4 regions of the Erwinia billingiae Eb661 genome follow, and region 3 is predicted to be linked to each of the others. Evidence: predicted binding sites of a transcription regulator. Region 3 holds the regulator's gene; each other region holds the start of a gene.
The links. The regulator Fur, encoded in region 3, represses iron uptake genes when iron is present. The targets are predictions, from matches to a motif close to ATAATAATGAGAACNACTATCAA.
Positions count from the first base shown of each region.

Region 1: the regulator Fur is predicted to act here: its motif matches at 1,724-1,746, upstream of EBC_RS20540 (TonB-dependent receptor domain-containing protein).
Region 2: the regulator Fur is predicted to act here: its motif matches at 1,590-1,612, upstream of fepB (Fe2+-enterobactin ABC transporter substrate-binding protein).
Region 4: the regulator Fur is predicted to act here: its motif matches at 1,745-1,767, upstream of exbB (tol-pal system-associated acyl-CoA thioesterase).

Region 1 covers NC_014306.1:4,185,500-4,188,641, forward strand. Annotated here, with positions in the region: gene EBC_RS20540 (TonB-dependent receptor domain-containing protein) at 1-1,599, opposite strand, end outside; gene EBC_RS20545 (SelT/SelW/SelH family protein) at 1,862-2,143, shown strand; gene EBC_RS20550 (MFS transporter) at 2,357-3,142, shown strand, end outside.
Region 2 covers NC_014306.1:4,486,923-4,490,064, reverse strand. Annotated here, with positions in the region: gene rpmA (50S ribosomal protein L27) at 1-7, shown strand, start outside; gene cgtA (Obg family GTPase CgtA) at 337-1,524, shown strand; gene fepB (Fe2+-enterobactin ABC transporter substrate-binding protein) at 1,672-2,640, shown strand; gene fes (enterochelin esterase) at 2,605-3,142, opposite strand, start outside.
Region 3 covers NC_014306.1:1,449,468-1,452,609, forward strand. Annotated here, with positions in the region: gene EBC_RS08090 (beta-N-acetylhexosaminidase) at 1-1,086, shown strand, start outside; gene fur (ferric iron uptake transcriptional regulator) at 1,147-1,590, opposite strand; gene fldA (flavodoxin FldA) at 1,952-2,482, opposite strand; gene ybfE (LexA regulated protein) at 2,633-2,914, opposite strand; gene ybfF (esterase) at 3,062-3,142, opposite strand, start outside.
Region 4 covers NC_014306.1:4,252,710-4,255,851, forward strand. Annotated here, with positions in the region: gene tcuC (MFS transporter) at 1-467, shown strand, start outside; gene exbD (TonB system transport protein ExbD) at 518-940, opposite strand; gene exbB (tol-pal system-associated acyl-CoA thioesterase) at 946-1,677, opposite strand; gene metC (cystathionine beta-lyase) at 1,927-3,126, shown strand.

The DNA of each region.
Region 1 (3,142 bases), 2.4 Mb from region 3:
GTTCCACGAGCCGTACAGCTGGCTGGCGTTAGGGAACTGCGCGCCACGCTTGTACTGCACATAGGTCATCAGTGATGGCGTGATGTCGTAGTTGAAGCTCAGCGATGGCAGAACCTGGGTATCCGAGTTCTCTTTGCCATACAGGGTGTTCAGCTCGGATTCGTCCAGCACGGTGCTGCCGGTGGTCAGGCTGGAGAGGTTTTGTGGCTTGGTGGTCTGATGCGCTACCCGCACGCCCGGCACGATTGAGAAGCCGTGACCGTCCAGATCGAACTGGATTGCATCCTGCACAAAGGCACCCAGCGCATAGCTGCGGCTGTCGGACTCCGGCTGCATGATCGCCGAATAGACGCTTGGGGCCGGTTCTTCCCGGAACGGACGTTTCGTCTCGGTGACACGACCGTTCAGGCCGGCGCTCAGCTCGTGGCGACCCAGCGCCTTGCTCAGCTGCGTTTCGAAGCCGTAGGTATCGACATCATAGTTTGAGTAGACGCGCTCCTGGCTGCTGGTGCTGATGGGCATCAGGGTGTTGTCGTGCGCCTGGGTCTGCTGGTAATAGACTTTGTTGCTGAGGGAATCGATAAACGCATTGGCTGGCGTCCACTCATCCTTCAGGCTGACGCCCCAACGGCGGGTATTACTCTGCTGTTGCGAGGTGCCGAGAATGCTGCTGCCCGCCGAGTTCCAGGTGTCGTAATGGGTGTGGTTGGTCTTGTCGTAATAATCGACGGTGCCGGTCAGCTTGTGCTCGTCATTGGGCTGCCAGATCGCGGAGGTCATCAGCGCATTGGAGTGCCAGTTGGCCGGATAGGCATCGATGGTGCCGCTGTTATTGCGGGTTTGCTGGCCGTCACGGCGGCTGTAAACAAACACGCCACGCAGCGTTTCGTCGCCGGCTGCGGCGGTAATGCCGTTATGCCAGCTGCGGTTGGCCGAGTCGTAATCAGACTGATAACCAAAGTAGGTCGATTTGTACGGCGACAGGTAATCGTCGGCGGATTTCGGCTGGAAGGAGACCGCGCCGCCAATGGCGGTGTTGGCCGTCGCCGTTGAGGTCGCACCGGATTCAATGTCCACCTGGCCGTACATATACGGGTCGAGATAGTCACGGCCGATGCCGAAGGTGTTTAATCCGGCGCGGCTGACGTAGCTGCGGCCGGTGGCATCCGGCTGCGGAATGCCGTCCACGTCCAGTCCAACACGGTTACTTTCCAGACCACGGATGTTGTAGCCGGTATAGCCGCTGCGGTCGAAGCCGCTTTTGCCTGCGGACGATCCGCCGCTGACGCCGGTAGCGCTGATTAACGGCTCATAGCGCATCACCGAGCCAAAGTCGTTGGTGCCCTTTTGCTGCATTTCTGCGGCGGTAATGGTGGTTTTGCTGCCCGCCTGTTTTTCCGGCTCGGGCGCGGTCACCGTCATAACGGCTTCCGACTGGCTTTTCTTGCCGGAGATCGCCAGTGGCGTGCCAGAATGGCTGGCTTCGGGAAGTGGTGCGGTGGTGCGTGTTTCAGCAGCGATGCTAAAACCGGTGGTAACCAGCGTGCCGAACAGCACGGACTTCTGGATAAACCCCTGAGAATTGAAAGATTTGCGCATTTAGTAAGCCTTTATTCTTTATTAGTATCGACTCATACATTGCGGCCGCAATCCAACAAGATTGCGAAAACTCCATACGCATCCGGCGCTATGTAGGTCATTCCATGACGACTGTCAAACGCGAATGATAATGAGATCGATTCTCTATATCAACAACCTCCACAATTAATTCACAATGTTAAAAAAGCGTCAGCAACACCCACTTGACAGTGCAGCAACCGACGCCGGAAGATGAGCGCCTGTTTTTAGAGAGGACATCGCGATGAAAACCGCTCCTGCCATCACCATTCACTACTGCTCGCAGTGCAACTGGCTGCTGCGTGCCGGCTGGATGGCGCAAGAATTACTGCATACGTTCAGCACCGATTTAGCCTCGGTCAGCCTGGTGCCCGGCACCGGCGGCATTTATCAGATCTTGATTGACGAGCACATTATCTGGGACCGTAAAACCGACGGCGGCTTCCCGGAAGCCAAAGAGTTGAAGCAGCGCGTGCGGAACTTCTGCTTCCCGGAGCGGGAACTGGGACATATCGACACGAAATAACCCCTGCGCGGGCGGCATCATCCTTGTGTCATCCGGCGGCTTCACGCTAAACTTACCGCCGCATCGCTGCCCTTGCTGGCAGAAAGATGACACAAGGGCCGGAACAGGCCCGATAACAAGAATCACCCCTCACTTACCTGCCCTGCCTGAAGACCTGCGCTCCCGCCTGTGGCTGGAGTAACTTCTCATCGTTAATTAAGTGCACCCTTTTCTATGGATACGTTAGATTCAGCTACACCCGTGCGTGGCGTCGGCCCGCTGCTCTTTTCCCTTGCGCTGGGCGCCTTTGCCATCGGCCTGAGTGAGTTCGTGATTATGGGACTGCTGCCGCACGTTTCCAGCGCGATGAACGTCAGCCTGGCGGAAGGCAGCAAATTTATCAGCTACTACGCGCTTGGCGTGGTGGTTGGCGCACCGCTGTTCTCCCTCAGCACCGCCCGTTTGTGCCGTAAACATCAGCTGATGATTTTTATCTCGCTGTTTTTGGTCGGCAACCTCAGCAGCATGCTGGCCAGCAATGCGCATATGCTGGTGATTTCCCGTTTCCTGAGCGGGCTGCCGCACGGTGCCTTCCTCGGTGTAGCCGCGCTGGCTGCGGCGTCACTGGTGGAAGAGAATCGCCGTGGACAGGCGGTAGGCAGAGTGATGTTGGGCCTGACGCTGGCGTCGTTGCTAGGTAACCCGGCGGCGACCATGCTCGGCGAACATCTCGACTGGCGCTGGGCATTTGCCTGCGTCTCGGTGCTGACCGTGATTGATGCGCTGCTGATCTACAAGCTGTTCCCGGTGCAGAAAGAGCATGAGCAGAGCTCGCCGTTGAAAGAGATCCGTGGCCTGGCGAACCTGCGCCTGTGGTTAACGCTGGGGATTGCGGCGATTGGCTTTGGCGGCATGTTTGCGGTGATCAGCTATATCACCCCGATCCTGACCATGGCGGCGCACCTCTCCACCTTCTGGCTGCCGTTCGTGCTGTTCGCATTTGGTCTGGGCATGGTGATT
Region 2 (3,142 bases), 2.1 Mb from region 3:
TGAGTAAGGTTTTCGTGCCTGAAAGCGGTACCTGATACCGCTTTCAGCAGCGAATCTAAAAGCCCCGCTATGATTGCGGGGCTTTTTACATTCTGCGTTCTGCCCCGGCGTAATTACGTCTGAGGGTTCACAGCAAAGGTCACTTTTGCTGTACACTTTATATTCAGCTGCACGATGTCTTGAGGCGGATCCCCTTTCTGGAATCGACGTGAAGACAGCTTTTGCGGCGCCAGAAACCCAGTTTCCGTCACCAGGCACACCAGCTTGCTACGGCGGATCACTCCCGGACACGCGTCACCTTGCCAGCGTCGGGCGAATGATTTACGGAGAAGTAACATGAAGTTTGTTGATGAAGCGACGATACTCGTCGCTGCGGGCGATGGCGGCAATGGCTGCGTCAGCTTCCGTCGTGAGAAATATATCCCAAGAGGCGGTCCGGACGGCGGCGACGGTGGTGACGGCGGCGATGTCTACATGCAGGCCGATGAAAACCTCAATACCCTGATTGACTACCGTTTCGAAAAATCTTTCCGTTCAGAGCGTGGCCAGAATGGTCAGAGCCGTGATTGTACCGGCAAACGTGGTCAGGACATTATTATTAAAGTGCCGGTCGGCACCCGTATCATCGATCAGGGCACTGGCGAGACGCTGGGCGACATGATGACGCATGGTCAGATCCAGATGGTCGCGAAAGGCGGCTGGCATGGTCTGGGCAACTCCCGCTTCAAATCTTCCGTAAACCGTTCTCCTCGTCAGAAAACGATGGGGACCAAGGGTGAAGTGCGTGATATCCAGCTGGAACTGATGCTGCTGGCTGACGTGGGTATGCTTGGCTTGCCGAATGCCGGTAAATCAACCTTTATCCGTGCGGTGTCCGCCGCGAAACCAAAAGTGGCTGACTATCCGTTTACCACGCTGGTACCAAGCCTCGGCGTGGTTCGTATGGACACTGAACAGAGCTTTGTGATCGCCGATATCCCGGGTCTGATCGAAGGGGCATCTGATGGCGCGGGTCTGGGTATTCGCTTCCTGAAGCACCTTGAGCGCTGCCGTGTGCTGTTACACACCATCGATCTGGCGCCAATTGACGAATCCGATCCGATTGAGAATGCCCGCATCATCCTCGGTGAGTTGGAAAAATACAGCGAGAAGCTGTTCAACAAACCGCGCTGGTTAGTGTTCAACAAAGTTGACCTGCTGGACCAGGAAGAAGCGGAATCTCGTGCTAAAGCGATTGCTGATGCGCTGGGCTGGACAGATAAATACTATCTGATCTCTGCTGCCAACCGTACTGGCGTAACGCCATTGTGCTGGGATGTGATGTCCTTTATCAACGCCAATCCAAAAGAAGCGGAAGAAGCACAGAAGCAGCCTGAGAAAGTCGAGTTCATGTGGGATGACTATCATCGCCAGCAACTCGAAGAAGCTGAAGCAGAATCTGCTGTTGAAGTGGAAGACGACGACTGGGATGACGACTGGGATGAAGAGGACGACGAAGGCGTCGAAATCATCTACAAGCGTTAATCCAACAAAAGGACACCCCGGTGTCCTTTTTTTATGTCTGCAGCTCGGGCAATTAAGTCTTTTAAATGGTAAAGATAATTATTATCATCTTTGCCATCCTTCGATTTGCCATGTTTTGACATCGGCGCTTTGCCAACGAGCCTGATAATGACCTCTGCCTTCCTCACGCGTTACCCGCTACTGTTCAGCCTGCTTTTGATCCCCTTTCTCGCCCAGGCTGATGCCCGTCCTGACTGGCCGCGCCATCTTTCAACCTCAAAGGGGGAAGTTGTGCTTAAGCAGCCGCCGCGACGTATTGTTTCAACCAGCGTGACGCTTACTGGCTCATTACTGGCGATTGAAGCCCCGGTTATTGCCAGCGGGGTAACTCAGCCTGGAAAACGGCTTGCCGATGATCGGGGGTTCTTTCGTCAATGGGGCGATATTGCCAGCGCCCGCGGGGTAAAACCGTTACCCACAGGGGAAGCCAGTCTGGAAGCCATCGCCGCGCAGGAGCCAGATTTGATCGTGGTCAGCGCAACGGGAAAAGACTCAGCTGTCACGCTGTATGACCGACTTTCGCTGATTGCACCCACGCTGGTGATTAATTACGACCAGCAGAGCTGGCAGCAAACAGAGCGACAACTTGCAAAAGCCACCGGAAAGGAGACCGAAGCGGAGGCTTCTATTCAGTCATTTGCCAGACGAGTCGCTGCCGTCAAAGCGGCAATAGTATTGCCACCGCAGCCCGTCTCTGCACTGGTGTTCAATCCACAAAGTCAGGCCGCTAATCTCTGGACCCGCGACTCTGCGCAGGGGCAATTGCTGGAATCATTGGGGTTTACCCTGGCCACGGTGCCCGCTGAACTGGCTCAGGCGCAACGGAGGTTGCAACGCAAAGACATTATCCCACTCAGTGGCGAGAGCCTGGTGACGGGGATCAATGGGCAATCTGTATTGATGTTCGCCGCCGATCAATCTGGCAAATTGGCACTGCTGTCTGCGCCTTTACTGGCGGCGTCGCCTGCCGTTCAGCATCAGCAGGTCTATACGCTGGGGAATGACAGCTTCCGCCTTGACTACTACAGTGCAAACCATCTTTTAACGCGACTTAGGGATCTCTTCGCTGCTCACTGAGTCGGACCATAACCACTTAAGTCCGTCCGTGATCCCTCCGCGCCAGCAGAGGGCATCATGACCGCCGTCAATCTCCCGAAAGCGGACATCAAGGCCAGCATCGACCAGCAGGGGATATAACTGCCGGTTCGAATCAAGAATGATTTTCTCATGCCAGCCTGCATCCAGTGCAATGCGTTGCCCGGGCATTCCGGCAATTCCCTTTACAACCTGTTGTATCAACAACCCTGTCGCTTGCTCAGGTTGGTGATCCCGGCGTGGCCACCAAAAAGATCCTGACTGACTAAGCGCACAGCCAAAGCGTTCAGGCCAGTTCAGCACCGCATACACCGCCGCGAGGCCACCAAAACTCTGTCCAACAACAACGGTATTTTTTGCTTGCCCGGAAAACGCGATTTTCCGCCGCAGTTCGGGTAACAATTCCTGTTGAATGGCCTGCCAGAAGAGCGGATTACAGGGGAGCTCTGCGGCTCTCAGCGAGTTATCCACCGAATCGATAAAT
Region 3 (3,142 bases):
AAAGCTGCCGGACAGCCGCTGAAGACCTGGCATTTCGGCGGAGATGAAGCCAAAAACATTCGCTTAGGATCCGGCTATTCGGATAAGAACACACCCGTTGAAGGCACCGGTTTACTGGACTTAAGCCAGCAAGATAAGCCGTGGGCAAAATCCCAGGTCTGCCAGACGATGATTGAAGAAGGAAAGATTGAAGACCTGGATCATCTGCCGAGCGACTTTGCCCTTAACGTCAGCAAGCAGGTTAAGGCACACGGTATCGGCAAAATGCAGGCCTGGCAGGATGGTATTAAAGACGCTAAAAATGCCAAAGCCTTCGCAACGGACAGGGTTGCGGTCAACTTCTGGGATACGCTGTTTTGGGGCGGTTTTGATTCTGCCAATGACTGGGCAGGCAAAGGTTATGAAGTGATCGTCTCCAATCCGGATTACCTGTATCTCGATTTTCCTGCCGAGGTGAATCCGCTGGAGCGGGGATACTACTGGGGAACGCGCTTTACCGATGAACGGAAAATTTTCCACTTCGCGCCGGATAACTTGCCACAAAACGCCGAGACTTCCGTCGATCGCGACGGCAAACCTTTCACGGCTAAATCTGACAAGCCCTGGCCTGGCGCTCACGGCATCTCCGCTCAACTGTGGAGTGAAACCACCCGTACCGACGCGCAGGTGGAGTACAAGCTTTTCCCGCGCATTTTGTCCGTGGCGGAACGTGCCTGGCACCGCGCAGCCTGGGAGCAGGATTATAAAGCCGGCAAAGAGTATACCGGCGGCAAAACCCGCCTGGTAGACCAGCAGGCTCAGCTGAAGGACTGGCAGCGGTTTGCCAACCTTCTGGGGCAACGTGAATTGGCAAAACTGGATAAAGCCGGCATTGCCTATCGCTTGCCGGTGCCCGGTGGGGTGGTGCAGGACGGTAAGCTGGTGGTCAATACCGAGCTACCGGGCTTAACCGTTGAGTACAGCCTGGACGAGGGGACAACCTGGCAGCAGTGGCAGGCGGATCAACCGCCGGCGGTGGCCGGTAAGGTATTGCTGCGTACGCGCAGTCCTGATGGTCTGCGCGTCAGCCGGACGGAAGCGCTGTAACGGGGCGACAGGCAAAAAAAAACCGGTGAAGGATCACCGGTTTTTTGCTGTTAGTGTAGATTACTTGTCGTGCAGCGTCTCATCTTCACGGCAGTCACCGGTTGAGCAGTGACCGTAAAGGTACAGGCTGTGGTTACTGAGTTTGATGCCGTGGCGCGTGGCGATATCACGCTGGCGAGCTTCGATGTTTTCATCACGGAACTCGATCACCTTGCCACAATCCAGGCAAATCAGATGATCGTGGTGATGCTGCTGAGTCAGTTCGAAAACGGATTTACCACCTTCGAAATTATGACGGGTAACGATCCCGGCATCATCAAATTGGTTAAGAACGCGGTAAACCGTCGCCAGACCAATCTCTTCGCCCATGTCAATCAGACGCTTGTACAAGTCTTCCGCACTGACGTGATGGCCCTCAGGTTCCTGAAGTACTTCCAGAATTTTAAGTCGTGGAAGCGTGACTTTCAGGCCGGCCTTCTTTAATGCGGTGTTATTGTCAGTCATGCGGATATTGTCCTGTTACTTTGCTAGTCACTTTGTGGCTGAAAAGCCCTGAACATCGGTCGTCGCGAAAAGCCAAACGTCTCATTATAGAACTGATATTTCGAAATGAACACCACTGGCGATGCATCTCAATCAAGGGAGGTAAGGAGAAGAGTCGTTACGTCCGTGAGAGCAAGCGGTTGGGCTGACATTTCGCTCTGCCTCATCATAGTCGCTATTAGAGCGAAAGGCGCTGAGAAAGCGGGTGACCGATGGCGATATTTTACAGATTTGCAGATGAAAGTTACAAAAATGTGTCTATTACTTCTATAGGAAAAACCACTGGCCTGATGTGAGATACCTCCCAATCAGGCCGGTCTGATTACGCTTCCAGGATTTCTTTCAGCTGGAGCTCGTCATAAATCTGTTTGACCCACTGCTCGGTGCGCTCACTGGTGAGTTCTGGCTGACGATCTTCGTCAATAGCCAGACCGAGGAAGTGCTTATCATCCGCCAGCCCTTTCGAGGCTTCAAAATGGTAGCCTTCAGTTGGCCAGTGACCGACGATCACCGCGCCTTTAGGCTCGATAATGTCGCGGATGGTGCCCATCGCGTCACAGAAGTACTCAGCGTAATCTTCCTGATCGCCACAACCGAACAGCGCAACGAGCTTGCCGTTGAAATCAATTTCTTCCAACGTCGGGAAGAAATCATCCCAGTCGCACTGCGCTTCGCCGTAGTACCAGGTTGGGATACCGAGCAGCAGAATATCAAAGGCTTCAAGGTCTTCTTTGCTGCTTTTAGCGATATCATGAACTTCAGCCACCTCTTTACCGAGCTGCTTCTGGATCACTTTTGCAATGTTTTCTGTATTGCCCGTATCGCTGCCAAAGAAAATGCCTACGATTGCCATGACTTACTAACCTCTTGAAACGTGTTGATAGGGTAAAGGCTGCTTATTACAGATACCGGCAATGATAGCAGACAGCTACAGGGGGATAAATGAGTAATCCGCCTGCTTTTGTCGCTTTGTGCTTCACCGGGGGGTGCTGAAAGCGCCTGTTCAGCGGTCCTGATCGGCCAACTGCGCCATGACCATTTCTTCAATCAGCTCGCTGCGGCTCATATTACGCTGCTCGGCAAGCTGGTTCAGAGCATCAACCGCGTCACTGTTCATTTTCAGTTCAACGCGCTTCAGCCCGCGCACTTTATCGCGCTTAAGCTGGTTGCGTTTGTTGATACGCAGCTGCTCATCACGCGTCAGCGGATTGGTTTTTGGTCGTCCCGGGCGACGGTCATCTGCGAACAGATCGATCGTGGTGCGGTCCGTGTTTTCTTTTGCCATAGAATCGTGATACTGAAAGGCTGGAGTTCTGATGGTTCAGGCCTGATGTCGGCTGAAATTCGTGCAGCGACAAATTTTTAGCGCGCCATCATACCCCAGCGAAAGTCATGACGACAATGATTTAGCCATCTCAGGATATAATTGTTTTTACAGCGCAAAAAAACGGCGTATTGCGCGCAAAACAGCATCAGGTTTCTCGGCATGGACCCAGTGACCGGCACCGTTGAC
Region 4 (3,142 bases), 2.3 Mb from region 3:
GCGTGTCTAACCTGATTTGGCTGCCGATCATGGGTACCGTGTCTGACCGTTATGGCCGCCGTCCGCTGCTGATTTTCTTTACGCTGCTGATGATTGCCACCGCGTGGCCGGTGCTGCACTGGCTGGTCGGTTCCCCGAGCCTTTCCCACCTGCTGGAAGCGGAACTGTGGCTCTCGTTCCTCTACGCCAGCTATAACGGTGCGATGGTGGTGTATCTGGCAGAAGTGATGCCGGCGGAAGTGCGGGCGACCGGCTTCTCACTGGCTTACAGCCTGGCAACCGCCCTGTTCGGCGGCTTCACCCCGGCCATCTCCAGCTACCTGATCCACGTCACCGGCGATAAGGCGATGCCTGGCGTCTGGCTGACCTTTGCCGCCGTGTGCGGATTGATTGGGACAATGATTATCAAGCGCCTGATCCGTCAGTACCAGACCCGACACAGCGGCGCCCCGGCGGTGCAGCTGTAATAAAAAAGGGCCGACATCTGCATGTCGGCCCTTTTTTTAACGCCCGTCGGTTACTTCCCGGCGGTTTCCATTCCCATCAGACCAATCTTCAGATATCCCGCCTGACGCAGTTTATCCATCACGCCCATCAGCGTTTCATAATCCACAGACTTATCTGCCTGGAAGAAAATGGTGGTCTCTTTATTGCCTTCGGTCTGGCTGTTCAGCGCATTCAACAGCGTTTCCGGTGTCACCGCATTGTTGCCAATGAACAGCTGCTTGTCGGCTTTGATTGACAGGTAAACCGGCTTCTCAGGACGCGGCTGCGGCGCACTGGTGGAAGCAGGAAGGTTAACGCGGACGTCAACGGTTGCCAGCGGCGCGGCGACCATAAAGATAATCAGCAGCACCAGCATCACGTCGATAAACGGCGTGACGTTGATTTCATGCATTTCGCCGTTGCTTTCGAGATCTTCATTCAATCGCATTGCCATGGTGCTTATCCTACCCGCAGTTTCTGAGCGGGCGCACGCTGTGCGCTGCCGCAGGCGGCCAGGTCCAGATCGCGGCTTTGCAGCAGCATCACCTGGGCGGCAACATCGCCCATTGACGCTTTGTAGTTGCCGATCAGGCGGGCAAAGACGTTGTAGATCACCACGGCGGGGATGGCCGCAACCAGGCCGATAGCGGTGGCCAGCAGGGCTTCCGCAATCCCCGGTGCAACCACCGCCAGGTTAGTGGTCTGGGTCTGGGCAATGCCGATAAAGCTGTTCATGATGCCCCACACCGTACCAAACAGACCGACGAACGGTGCGATGGCGCCGATGGTGGCGAGGAAACCGTTGCCGCGGCCCGCGTGACGGCTAAAGAACGCCACGCGGCGCTCCAGGCGGAAAGAGGTACGCTCTTTGATGCCGTTGTCGTCGTCGGAGCCTGCGGAAAGTTCCAGCTCGTTTTCCGCTTCTTTCAGAAACTGCGTGGTCAGGCTGCCCGCTTTAAAGCTGGCGCTGATCTGCGCGGCTTCCTGCAGAGAGCGTGCACCTGCCAGCGCGTTCTGTTCGTTTTTCAGGCGGCGTTTCGCGGCGCTGAGTTCAAAACTTTTACTGAAGAAGATCGCCCAGGTCACGACAGATGCCAGCAGTAAGCCGATCATCACCACTTTTACTACGATGTCCGCATGCTGGTACATGCCCCAGACGGAAAGATCCGTCTGCATCAAATCATTCGTCACGCTGTGTCTCCAACGTCATTCAACGGGTAAAAAAAACCAGTGCGGATCATACCAAATCAGTGCTGAATTGATAGTGGTTATCATTACTATTTACTTTTGGGGTAACATTTTTTACACACTTTCCTGATTTAGCGCATATCCAGCCGACTTTTGCTGAATCTTTCTCACAGTGCCCTACGCTTAATTTCGCCCAGCCGCCTGCCGTGTTAACGTTAAGGCAGACCAGACATCCGCAAACAGAGCATTCCGATGACCAGTAAAAAAATTGAAACGGCGCTGATTGCCGCCGGACGCAGTAAACGTTTTACCCAAGGCTCAGTGAATAGCGTGATCCAGCGGGCCTCCTCGCTGGTGTTTGATAGCGTGGCTGAGAAAAAACGCTGTACCGCCGGCCGTGCCGATGGCGAGTTATTTTACGGCCGTCGCGGCACGCTGACCCACTTTTCCCTGCAGGACGCGATGACCGAACTGGAAGGCGGCGCGGGCTGTGCGCTCTATCCTTGCGGCGCGGCCGCGGTTGCCAACGCCATTCTGGCCTTTGTTTCTGCCGGTGATAACGTGCTTATGGCGGGCTCGGTCTATGAGCCGACGCAGGACTTCTGCACCAAAATCCTCAGCAAAATGAATGTCTCCACCACCTGGTTCGATCACTGCATCGGTGCGGAAATTGCCGAACGGGTGCAGCCAAATACCAAAGTGGTGTTCCTCGAATCTCCGGCCTCGATCACCATGGAAGTGCAGGATGTCCCGGCGATTGTCGCCGCCGTGCGCAGCAAAGCGCCGGATGCGGTGATCATGATCGACAATACCTGGGCCGCCGGCATTCTGTTCCGCGCGCTGGATTTTGGCGTCGATATTTCCATTCAGGCCGGCACCAAGTATCTGATTGGTCACTCCGACGCGATGATCGGCACCGCCGTTGCCAATGAACGTTGCTGGGCACAGCTGCGTGAAAACTCCTATCTGATGGGCCAGATGGTCGATGCCGATACCGCGTATATGGCCAGCCGGGGATTAAGAACGCTGGCCGTGCGCCTGCGTCAGCATGAAGAAAGCGCAATAAAGGTCGCCCACTGGCTGGCAGATCGGGCCGAAGTTTCCGTGGTCAATCACCCTGCTCTGCCACAATGTAAGGGACATGAATTCTGGCAGCGCGACTTTACCGGCAGCAGCGGCCTGTTCTCATTTGTGCTGAAAGCGCGTTTGACCGACAAGCAGCTGGCTGAGTATCTCGATCGCTTCGAACACTTCAGCATGGCCTATTCCTGGGGCGGCTACGAGTCGCTGATCCTCGCTAATCAGCCGGAAGAGCTGGCGGAAATCCGGCCGGCCGGCGGCGTGGATTTCACTGGCACGCTGGTGCGCCTGCATATTGGCCTGGAGAACGTTGACGACCTGATTGAAGACCTGGCTGCCGGATTTGCTCGTCTTTCCGCCTGTCCTGCCTGATAAAGCTAAACGGACG